One region of the Candidatus Villigracilis vicinus genome, then DNA from elsewhere that is predicted to be linked to it. Evidence: predicted binding sites of a transcription regulator. Region 1 holds the regulator's gene; the other holds the start of a gene.
What was found. The regulator HrcA, encoded in region 1, represses chaperone genes, less so after heat shock. The targets are predictions, from matches to a motif close to TTTAGCACTCTCNNNNNGAGAGTGCTAAA.

Region 1 (5,986 bases):
AGAAGCCAAATCCATTAAATAGATCTTCAAAAATATCGCCAAAGCCAGAGAAGTCCTGATATCCCTGCCCACCAGCGCCGCTTACACCCGCCTTGCCGAAACGATCATAACGCGCACGCTTCTCAGAATCGGAAAGTACGCCATACGCCTCATTGAGTTCTTTGAACTTCTCTTCGGCATCGGGCTCTTTATTTACATCCGGGTGATATTTACGCGCGAGGTTGCGGAACGCGGCTTTGATCTCATCATCGCCAGCGCCCTTGCCCACGCCTAAAATATCGTAATAGTCTTGGTTTGACATAATTTTTATGTCATTGCGAGGGCGCTCTTGCCCTATGCCCGAGCAATCCCAAACTAATTATGAGATTGCTTCGTCGGGAAAAACACCCTCCTCGCAATGACGTTATTCCTTGACCTCACCATCCACCACATCAGGTCCCGCATCGGATGAAGGACCCGCTTCGCCCTCCGCCGACGGCTGCCCTTGTTCGTAGACACTGGCACCAATCTTTTGGATGGTCTGCCCCAAGGCTTCGACTGCGGCTTTGATCTTCTCTACATCTTCGCCTTTCGCCGCTTCCTTAACCTCGGCACTTTTCGCCTCAACCTCAGCCTTGATCTCCGCCGGAACCTTATCGCCCAAGTCGCGCAACGCCTTCTCACCCGCATAGACGGTGTTATCGGCATTGTTACGCGCTTCGATCAGGTCTTTGCGCTTGCGGTCTTCTTCGGCATGTGCCTCGGCATCCTTGCGCATCTTTTCGATTTCGGCTTCGTTCAAACCAGAAGAAGCAGTGATCGTAATGTGTTGAGATTTTCCAGTTGCCTTATCCTGCGCGCTGACTTTGAGAATGCCGTTGGCATCCACATCAAAGGTCACTTCGATCTGAGGAACCCCGCGCGGAGAAGGTGGAATGCCATCAAGGATGAATTTGCCCAGCGATTTATTATCGTTTGCCATCGGGCGCTCACCCTGCAAGACGTGAATTTCCACTTGAGTCTGGCTATCTGCCGCAGTCGAGAAGACCTGTGAACGGCGGGTCGGGATGGTCGTGTTGCGTTCGATCTGAGCCGTGGCAACGCCGCCGAGAGTTTCAATGGCGAGAGTCAGCGGAGTCACATCGAGCAAAAGGATGTCCTTCACTTCCCCACCGAGCACGCCACCCTGAATCGCCGCGCCGATCGCAACGACTTCATCAGGGTTCACGCCTTTGTGCGGGTCTTTGCCGAAGAACGCGCGTACACGGTCTTGGATGGCAGGCATACGGGTCATACCACCGACGAGCACAATTTCGTTGATATCGCCTGCGTTTAAAGTAGCATCTGCCAACGCCTGCTTGACCGGCGCAATCGTGCGGTCAACGAGGTCAGCAACCAACTGCTCGAACTTGGCGCGGGTCAGGGTCATCACCAAGTGCTTGGGACCGTTGGCATCCGCTGTCAAATAAGGCAGGTTGATCTCGGTCTGCATCACTGTGGAGAGTTCGATCTTCGCCTTTTCAGAAGCTTCCTTCAAACGCTGAAGCGCCTGACGGTCGTTATGCAGGTCAATGCCGTTGTCTTTCTTGAACTCAGCAATCAGATGATCCATGATTCGAAGATCAAAGTCATCACCGCCGAGGAAGGTATCGCCGCTTGTAGCTCTCACTTGGAACACGCCGTCGCCCACATCCAAAATGGATACGTCAAACGTACCACCGCCAAGGTCATACACGCAGATGACTTCGTTCTTCTTCTTGTCCAAGCCATATGCCAATGAAGAAGCTGTCGGTTCATTGATGATGCGCAGCACTTCCAAGCCTGCGATCTTGCCTGCGTCCTTGGTCGCGTTGCGTTGGGCATCATTGAAGTAAGCAGGCACAGTAATGACCGCCTGCGTAATGGTCTCACCTAAATACGCCTCAGCATCTGCCTTGATCTTTGCAAGGATCATCGCCGAAACTTCCGGCGCGGAATAATCCTTACCGCCGAGTTCCACGCGCACATCCCCATTTGCCGCTTCTTTTACGGCATAGGGTACACGCTTCTTTGTGCGTTCTACTTCCGCATCGTCAGCCTTGCGTCCCATAAAACGCTTCACCGAAAAGATCGTATTGGTCGGGTTGGTGATCGCCTGATTGCGCGCCACACGTCCCACCAAACGTTCATTATTTTTATTCATCGCCACCACAGAGGGAACCAAACGCTCCCCTTCCGCCGATGGGATCACGACCGGTTCGCCGCCTTGCATCACTGCCGCCACCGAGTTCGTCGTACCTAAGTCAATACCAATGATTTTTGCCATAATTTCTCCTATGAAATCGTCATTGCGAGGAGCGCTCTTGCTCTTTGCGACGAAGCAATCTACAACGTAACATGAGATTGCTTCGGGCGGAAGAACACCGCCCTCGCAATGACGGAAATTTCTTTTATTGCGCCACTCTTACCAACGCGGGTCTTACAACCCGTTCACCGATCACATAGCCGTTCTGCACTACATCGATCACATGCCCGCTTTCCACTTCGTCAGACGGTTCATGCGAGATGGCTTCATGGAAGTTCGGGTCGAACGCCACACCCTTCGCTTCGATGCGCTTGACGCCTTCCATATCCAGAATATTCTGGAACTTGCGCGCCACCAACTCAATGCCATTTGCCCAGGCATCGTCCGCGGGGCGGTTTTGCAAAGCGCGTTCAAGGTCATCAAGCACGGGCAACACCTTCTTCAAGATGTCACCCTTGGTCGAAGCCTTGAATGCCTCGTTATCCCGTTCCACGCGTTTGCGGAAGTTCTGGAAATCCGCCTGCGTCCGCGCCCAGCCATCTTTATATTCGACGACCTTGGATTCGGCTTCCTTCAACTGTTGGATCAACGCCTCACGCTCATCCGAAGGCTGCCCTTCCCCATTGGGCATTGTCTCGTCTGATGCTTGACCCTGTTCTTCTTGCTTATCCATTTCTTCTGTCATGTGTCTCACTCTCGTAGGTTCGATATTAGGTATTCGTTATTCGATTATCGAATATCGTTATTTACTCACCAGAAATATTATCGTTCACCAGATCGCTCAATAAGGCTGCCACAAATCTCACTGTGGGGATAGTTTTGGAATAAGCCATGCGCATGGGACCCAGCACGCCAAGCGCACCCGTCGCCATACCGGGGACGCCGTAGCGCGCAATCACCAGACTGCACTGACGCAGGTCATCATATTCACCTTCGCCGCCGATGAGCACCTGCAAAGCACCGACGTTGCTGTTGCTGGTAGTCTTGGTCAGCAAGTCTTGCAAGGTAGCGGGTTCTTCAAAAATTTTCAACGCCCGGCGCGGACCATCCAACTCAGAAAATTCAGGTTCACCGAGGACGTTGGTCAGACCATCGGTGTAGATTTCACCTGAGGCTTTATCGGTCATACGGCGCATGTCCTGCAAGATGAGCAGGAGGATATCCTGATCAAGCGGGTCGGGGCGAACTGTCAGCGCGGACATGGCTTGGGCGGTCTGACCAGCCAAAAGTCCGTTAAGACGCGTGGCGGTTCCGCTGAGTCGCTCCTGGGCAACAGGTTCCGCCAAGGTCAGAATTTGCTGCGACACTTCCCCGCCGAGCATCACCAGCACCATAAGCACTTGCCTGCCTTGAGTCGAAATCAATTCCACATGTTTGAACTTGGTTGATTCGACATGCGGTGCGGCAACGACCGAAACACCCTGCGATTGGGTTGCAAGAATAGACGCCGCAAGGGTCATCCACTGGTCGAGCTCGGGGCGCGATTGATAGAACTGGTGCGAGATGGTGTGCTGAACGGTTTCAGGCAATTCAGCACTATGCATCATCTCACTGACGAAATACCGATAGCCTTCTTCAGTTGGCACACGTCCTGCCGATGTATGCGGCTGTCGCAGGTAGCCCATCTCTGTCAGTGCCGCCATCTCGTTGCGAATGGTCGCGGATGACAAGTTGATGTGGTAATGCTCCGCCAGCCGCTTCGAGCCAATGGGCTGAGCGGTGTCGATGTAATCACGTATGATCAGCATCAGGAGGGTTTTCTGGCGTTCGGTGAGATGATTCATGTTCAAAATTTAGCACTCCCATTGCGAGAGTGCCAATTAATAATGGAATAATAATAACAGCGGGAAAATGATGCGTCAATAAGAGGAGTGTAAGAAAAGATATTAATACACAAATAAAGATAAAAGCTCTTGACAAAATAAAAACCTTATTTATAATTATTCTAAATTTGTAATAATTCCAAATAAGAGAGACTATGTCTACTATCACGACCCTAACCACTGCCCTACAGGAAGCCGGAATGCGCGTCACTCCGCAGCGGGTGGCGATCTGCGAACTCCTTGCCGCAAGCCATGAACACCCCACCGCAGCCATGATATATGATGAACTCAAGCCGCGCTTTCACTCGCTCAGCCTTGCCACGGTCTACAACACACTTGATACGCTGGTTGGTTTGGGTGTGGTGAATGTGCTGGGTCACGCAGGCGATGACAAGGTCCATTACGATGCGGACACGGAACCACATGTCAACCTGGCATGCATTTCCTGTTCACGTATCATCGATATTCCCAGCGAGCACGTCACTCATTTGGATTCTGAAATCACTGCGGCTTCGGGCTACAAACTGCTTGGTGCACGCGTTCTATACTACGGGCTCTGCCCCGCCTGCCAGAAGAAACAGGCAAAACTGAAGAGGCAATGATGAATCAATTACCCAAGACCGAAACCCGCTGTACTGAAATTTTCTCCGATACCCTGCGCGGATATGCCGGTATTCAGGAAGTCGAGTACGACTATACCAATGGAAATTTAAAAGCAGTCTTTGACCCTCATAAGATCAGTAGCGAACGCGCGCTGGAAGTTGTGCAGCATGCAGGACGCGAGGCTTCCATGCGAGTGGCGCAGTGCGCCGCCAAACGCGAACGCGGCGAAGAAGCCTGTGCCCAATGTGTCGGGGAACTCGCTGAACAACTCGCAAAACAATATGAATCCGCTGCCACCCTGCCAACGGCAACATTCCGCAAGAACACGCTTGAAGTGAAGCTGGAAACATCCAACCTGTTGAGCAGCGAAGATAACAAAGTAGAAGCGTCATTTTTGAATCAAAACGAGGCAGCAAAAAAACCTGTGGCAATTCCCATCGAAAGAATCGAAATTGCATTTACAGTCATCAATGCGATCACCGCGTTGACAGCATTCATTGGCGCAGGGCTTGCCTGGCATCCCTCACTTATCTTTGGCTTGTACTTTGTTTCATACACCACTGGTGGATGGTTCGGTTTAATGGCAAGCATTAAAGCATTAAAAGAAAAGACCCTCAATGTAGATCTGCTGATGATCCTTGCGGCACTGGGCGCAGCGGCAATTGGTCAGCCTGCCGAAGGTGCCATGCTGCTTTTCTTATTCTCGCTTTCGAACACTCTGCAAACATATGCGATGGACCGCAGCCGCAAAGCCATTGAAAAATTGCTCGACCTGCGACCGGCTCAAGCAACGGTACGACGCGGTTCGCGTTTGGTGACACTACCCATCGAACAACTCACCCTCGGAGATATTGTGCTTGTACGCCCTGGTGAACGCTTCCCCATCGATGGTGAAGTGCTATCCGGCATATCCGATGTTGACCAAGCCACCATCACCGGCGAGTCGATGCCGGTGCATAAACAGGAAAACGATCTGGTCTTCGCAGGCACCGTCAATGGGACTGGCTCGCTCGAAATCCGCGTGACGCGGCTAGCCAAAGATACCACCCTGGCTCGCATCGTAAAGATGGTGGAAGAGGCGCAATCTACTAAAGCCAACACCCAACAAATGCTCGACACCTTTGAACAACGCTATGCCATCTTTGTACTGGCTGCAGCAGTGTTATTAATCTTTGTACCGTGGTTGATCCTCGGTCATAGCTTCCAACCCACTTTCTACCGTGCCATGACCTGGCTCGTGGTCGCTTCGCCATGCGCCTTGGTCATCTCCACGCCTGCGAGCATCCTTTCTGCCATC
Region 2 (5,986 bases), on a different contig from region 1:
TCAAAATCTGGCGCAGATGGATCTGCTCCGCCGAAGCCGGTACAGACGCAACGATTTTGTCACGCATCCATGCCGCTTCCAGCGAACGCTTCAAAGCGAGGCGGAAGGAAGCCTCATCATACCCGTGGGCAGACTGCCACTGCGTGAGCGCATCGGCGCTCCCAAGCTCACCCGCCAGCGCGTCGATCCGCGACTGGAGGTCTGCATCGCTCACTGCGAAATTTCCCTCCCTTGCAGCTTGACTCAACAACACTTGCGCAACCATATCTTCAAGGACGGTCTTACTGGCATCTTCATCAGTGAAGGAGAGTCCCAGTGCGGTTTGGGCCGCTTTAAAACGCGCCAGTTCCGATTCATATTCGGCAATGGTAATGAACTCGCCATTAACAACAGCCGCGGAAGGCGGAGGAGTAGGGGTGGGAGGCGCCGGTGTGGCACTCGGCACAGCAGGGGTGGGCGTGTTCGGGGTCCCGAAGGAACCGCAGGCAGATATCCCCCTAGTGAGGGACAAGGTCAAAACGATTTGTCTGAATTGCATTCGTAAAATTATACCCGTTCAGGCTGACATCCATTAAAAAAAGTAGGGACGCAGCGGCGCTGCGTCCCTACAATTATGTTGGTGGATCTTAGTAATCCATGCCGCCCATGCCGCCAGGAGGCATGGCAGGAGCGTTTTCCTTCACAGGCATGTCGGTGATGAGCACGTCGGTGGTGAGGATCATTGCTGCGATGGAAGCGGCGTTCTCGAGCGCGCCACGCACAACCTTGACCGGGTCAATGACGCCAGCCTTGATCATGTCGGTGTATTCGTCGGTGAGGACGTTGTAACCGATGTTCGGGTTCTTCTTCTCGATCGCGGTGCGGCGGACGGTGTCGATGATGACGGAGCCATCCTGACCAGCGTTGGAAGCGAGCTTGCGGATCGGGGCTTCGAGCGCCTTCTTGACGATGTTGATGCCGACCTTCACTTCTTCAGCTTCTTCAGCCTGCGCCTTGGCGAGCTTGTCGAGCTTGATCGAAGCGTTGATGAGGGAGATTTCGCCGCCGGGGACGATGCCTTCTTCAACGGCTGCGCGGGCAGCGGAGAGGGCGTCTTCAACGCGGTGCTTCTTTTCCTTCATTTCGGTTTCGGTCGCAGCACCCACACGGATGATGGCAACGCCGCCGCTCAACTTGGCGAGACGTTCCTGGAGCTTTTCGCGATCGTAGTCGCTGGTGCTCTTGTCGATCTCGATGCGGATTTCCTTGATGCGGGCTTCGATGTTGGCTTTCTTGCCCTTGCCGCCGATGACGGTGGTGTTTTCCTTATCAGAGACGATCTTCTCAGCGCGGCCGAGTTCCTGAACAGTAACGGATTCGAGCTTGCGTCCGAGTTCTTCGGAGATGACTTCGCCGCCGGTGAGGACAGCGATATCCTGAAGCATAGCCTTGCGGCGATCGCCAAAGCCAGGGGCTTTGATGGCGAGCACATTGAGCATGCCGCGGATCTTGTTGAGGATCAGGGTGGCGAGAGCTTCACCATCGACATCTTCAGCGACGATGACGAGTTCGCGTTTGCCAAGCTGAACAAGTTTCTCGAGCAAAGGAACGATATCCTGAGCAGCAGAGATCTTCTTGTCGTAGATCAGAACATAAGCGTCGCTGATCTGAGCTTCCATGTTTTCAGCGCTGGTGATGAAGTAAGGGGAGAGATAACCGCGGTCGAACTGCATACCTTCGACGAATTCGGTTTCGAACTGCATCGTCTTGGATTCTTCAACGGTGATGACGCCGTCTTTGCCGACTTTGTCCATCACGTCTGCGATCAATTGACCCACTTCTTCGTCAGCCGCAGAGTTGGTGGCGACGGAAGCGATTTCTTCCTTGGTGTCGATCTTGACGGAGTTCTTCTTGAGTTCAGCCACGATGGTTTCGGTGGCGAGTTCGATGCCCTTCTTGAGGAGCATCGGGTTGTAACCGGCTTCGAGCGCCTTCAAGCCTTCGTTCACAATGGCGTGAGCGAGGACGGTGGAGGTGGTGGTGCCGTCACCGGCGATGTCGTTGGTCTTCTGAGCGGCTTCCTTGAGGAGCTGCGCGCCCATGTTCTCGAACGGATCTTCGAGTTCGATTTCCTTGGCGACGGAAACGCCGTCATGGGTGATGCTGGGGGAGCCGAACTTGCGATCGATGGCTACGTTGCGTCCCTTGGGGCCGAGGGTGGCGGATACCGCATTTGCGACGACATTCATGCCGTTCTTAAGCTTGCGGCGGGCTTCTTCGGAAAATACCAGTTGTTTAGCTGCCATAGTTCACTTCCTTTTTTAAATATTTATGGGATTAGCCGACGATGCCGAGAATATCGCTCTCGCGCAGGATGAGCAGTTTCTTGCCATCCATCTTAACTTCGGTGCCAGAGTACTTGGCGAACAGAATCAGGTCGCCAACTTTCACGTCCATTGCAACGCGTTCGCCTTTTTCATTGCGATCGCCAGGACCCGCTGCCAAGACCTTGCCTTGCTGGGGTTTTTCCTTCGCGGTTTCGGGGAGGATGATACCGCTCGCGGTAATTTCCTCCTGTTCAACGGGCTCGATCAGCACGCGGCTGCCGAGGGGTTTGAACGAAATATTGCTCTTTGCCATTTGATGCCTCCTGTAAGGGGTTTTGATTTTTGAATAATCACAGAATTAGCACTCAATACGTCTGAGTGCTAATTGATATCTTACACACTTAAAATATCATCGTCAAGGGGGAATATAAAAATTCTTACAAATCTCTGACGCTTCACCCGCCTCTTTCCAAGCCTATATCTGCCTCCCCACCCAAGCTTTGTGCCCCGCCTCAACCGACCCAACATCGAAGGGGTGACATGGCTTCAAAAGCTATGCCACCCCTCGGGATTAGGGACTTACGGCGTCGGCGTGGGAGTCACATCCTCCAGCATCGCTGGTTCAATTGTCGGCTCAGGGGTGGAGCCGGTTTCTGTCGTCTCTGGGGTAAAGGAACAAATGGTGCGAACCACTGCCATGTCCGCGGCGATGTTCGCATCGGCAATATATTCAGAGGCTTCAATGATCGTCGCCACTTCCAACGCTTGCGGGCATTTATTGTTCTTGGACGTACTCAACGCCGCCAACTCAGAGGCGAACACATCATAATAATAGACCGTACTTCCATCCAAAGTCAGCGGCTGGACTTCCGCCTCGGTGTCATTCGGTCCGCATCCGCCGCGCCCATCACAAGATTCCGGTCCGGTGCAGCCGTTGATGGCACACCCCAGAGCCAGAATACCGGTCTCATAGTTGCGGTTCTTGTGATACAGCACGCCCAACTCTCCATACAAGACCGGGTTGAACGGCTCAAACTCGATCGCTTTTTGAATGTTGCGGATGGCGATGAAGAACTCACCCATCTGCGAATAGGTCTTGGCAATGGAAATATACGGCGCCGGGTCTTTCACACCCAATTGTGCGTTGATACGGGCGGTCTGCGCAAAATATTCAAGCGACTTTTCGAATAACTGCTTTTGCACTTCTTCATTCGGGCTTTCAAACGCAAGACGGCGATAGCCAGCGCCTGCCCGCAGATAGAGAAAGGTTAAGTTCGGGGTAATGGCAAGCGCGCGATCATAGGATTCAATGGCAAGGGCATATTCACCCAACGACTCAAGTACATAGGCATTCACACGGTGGACGTCCATCAGGCTTGGGTCGGCTTCCAAAGCCTGGTCAATAACCTGTTGCGCCTGCGTCCATTTTTGCTGATCGACCAACACCTCAGCATAGAAAGCTTGCGCCAGCACATTCGTATTATCCAACTGAATGGCTCGCACAGCTTCCTGCTCCGACTTTTGCAGCAACGCTTGCCGCTCACGGTCTTCAGACGTGTACGACGCCTTCCAATTCAAAGCGAATGCCAGCACCGCGTGGGCATTGCTGCTATCCGGGTCCACTTCAATGGCTTTCTCCGCCGACACAATGGCTTCATCCAAACGGGCAAGCAAGTCTTCACGCTGCACGATCAACGCGGTGGAATAGGTCTGAACACGTGATAACTGCGCCCAAACATCTGCGTTGTTAGGATCTACATTGGTGGCTTCCCGATAAGCATCAATGGCAGCTGTCAGCTGACCAGCAGTGAAATACGCGTCACCCTCAAGAGTGTACGAAGCAGCGAAGCGTGTGGGGGTGGCAGTCGGCAAGAACAAAGGCTTAACCTCCCCTTGTTGTACAGAACGGATCAACCAAATGCCTGCCAGGATCAAAACGACGAAGAAAAACATGCGATAGACGCCCGTCTCGTCACGTCGCCGAAAAAGGCTGCGTTTGTTATAGATGTTCATGGGGTGGGGGTGGCTTCCGCTTCCGCTGTCGCAACAGGTTCCTCTGTCGCGGTGGAAAGAGGCGCATCCAGGGTTTGCTGGCAGCGACTGGTGATCTCGTTGGCATTTTCCACTGCCAACTCATCCGCTGGAATACGGGAAACGATCAACTGAGCGATCTGCAGCGCTTCACCGCATTGATCGGTGCGCGAGAGCGCCAAGCCATAGGTAAAATAATATTCAGCAATGCGCGGCGCATCTGGCACGAGGTTGATGACTTCCATTTCAATGCCGTCCTGCGAAAGCCCGCCTTTGACTACATAAGAAAGTTCCTGAATGGCTTCGGTCCAATAGGCGTTGCGGTAATACATTACGCCGAGGTTGCCGCGCAGGTTGGTATCGGCGGGGTTGTTTGTAACAGCAGATTCAGCGAACTGCATGGCTTTGCCGTATTCACCGATGGTGGCATAAGTACGTGAAAGCAACAGGTCTGGGTTGGGGTCTTCGGGGTTGAGCGCGTCGGCACGGGTGAAAGAATCCACGGCTTTGTCATAGATACCAAGGATGCGGTAGTTCCGTCCCATTGCGAGATAGAGATCGGCGATATTGGCATTAATGGCAATGGCGGCTTCATATTCACGGATGGCTTCTTCGTAGTTACCGGTCGCTTCCAAAATATATCCGCGCGCACGATGCGTTTCGATCAGGTCAGGTGCGAGTGCTTGAGCCACTTTGGATTCTTCAATGGCTTTCTCGATCCCATCGAAGGAACCCAAGCCACTGTAATAAGAATCGATCAGGATCTCCACATAATAAGCATGTGCCAGCGCGTTATTCGGATCCAGTTCCAGCGCGCGTTTGATGCTGGATTCAGCTTCGAGATATTCACCTTGAAAGTTCAATGCCCACCCGCGCACGGCATGCGCCATGGAATTGCTCGGGTTGAGCAGCAAGGCATCTTCGGCGGAGATCTGAGCTTCTTTATATTTACCGGCAAATGCCAGGGTGCGTGCCAGCATAATATGAGTGGCAGGATTTTCCGGCTGCGAAACCACTGCCTGCTGATAAGCATCGATGGCGGGCAACAGTTTTCCCTGCTTAAAAAGCCCCTCGGCTTCAGCGATCAATGTCTCCGGTGAGATGGTGGGGGTGGGCGACGGCACACCCAACGGATCGATATCCGCGACCACAAAGCGATTAACATACGCCCCAGCCAATACCAACAGACTCAGTAAAATAATGCGGAACCAGTTCGGGCGGGTCCGCTTTTTGTTCATACTCCATTTACTTCCACGTAGGTACATAAATTTATATTACCATCCGCGGGAAATCACAGTCAAGCAAGGCGGCTAAGTTCTAATTTGCTTCTTATACCCACAAAGGCATAAATTCCCCCTTTTTCCATCAGAAGTGCATGATTTGTGACCGCAGGCATATGTATGCTAAAATCGCCTCATGCAATTTGAGGTATTCACCCTCCTGCCCGAAGTCTTCCCCTCTTATCTTGAAACCAGCATTCTCAAACGCGCACGCGAACGGGGACTGATCCACGTCAACGTTCATAACATCCGCAATTACACTCACGACCGCCACCATACAACTGACGACACACCCTACGGCGGCGGCGGCGGAATGGTCATGAAACCGGAACCGGTCTTCGAAGCCATTGAAACCGTTTTAGGAATCGC

Region 2: groES (co-chaperone GroES) is a predicted target of HrcA. The motif match lies at 2,664-2,692, and genes of this name have one in related genera.

The regions. Positions count from the first base shown of each region.
Region 1 is NZ_JADJDD010000006.1:142,587-148,572, reverse strand. It holds gene dnaJ (molecular chaperone DnaJ) at 1-301, opposite strand, end outside; gene dnaK (molecular chaperone DnaK) at 404-2,284, opposite strand; gene grpE (nucleotide exchange factor GrpE) at 2,409-2,948, opposite strand; gene hrcA (heat-inducible transcriptional repressor HrcA) at 3,010-4,047, opposite strand; gene IPG80_RS06685 (Fur family transcriptional regulator) at 4,242-4,688, shown strand; gene IPG80_RS06680 (heavy metal translocating P-type ATPase) at 4,685-5,986, shown strand, end outside.
Region 2 is NZ_JADJDD010000030.1:224,518-230,503, forward strand. It holds gene IPG80_RS21985 (peptidylprolyl isomerase) at 1-538, opposite strand, end outside; gene groL (chaperonin GroEL) at 627-2,285, opposite strand; gene groES (co-chaperone GroES) at 2,317-2,604, opposite strand; gene IPG80_RS22000 (tetratricopeptide repeat protein) at 2,886-4,319, opposite strand; gene IPG80_RS22005 (tetratricopeptide repeat protein) at 4,316-5,575, opposite strand; gene trmD (tRNA (guanosine(37)-N1)-methyltransferase TrmD) at 5,754-5,986, shown strand, end outside.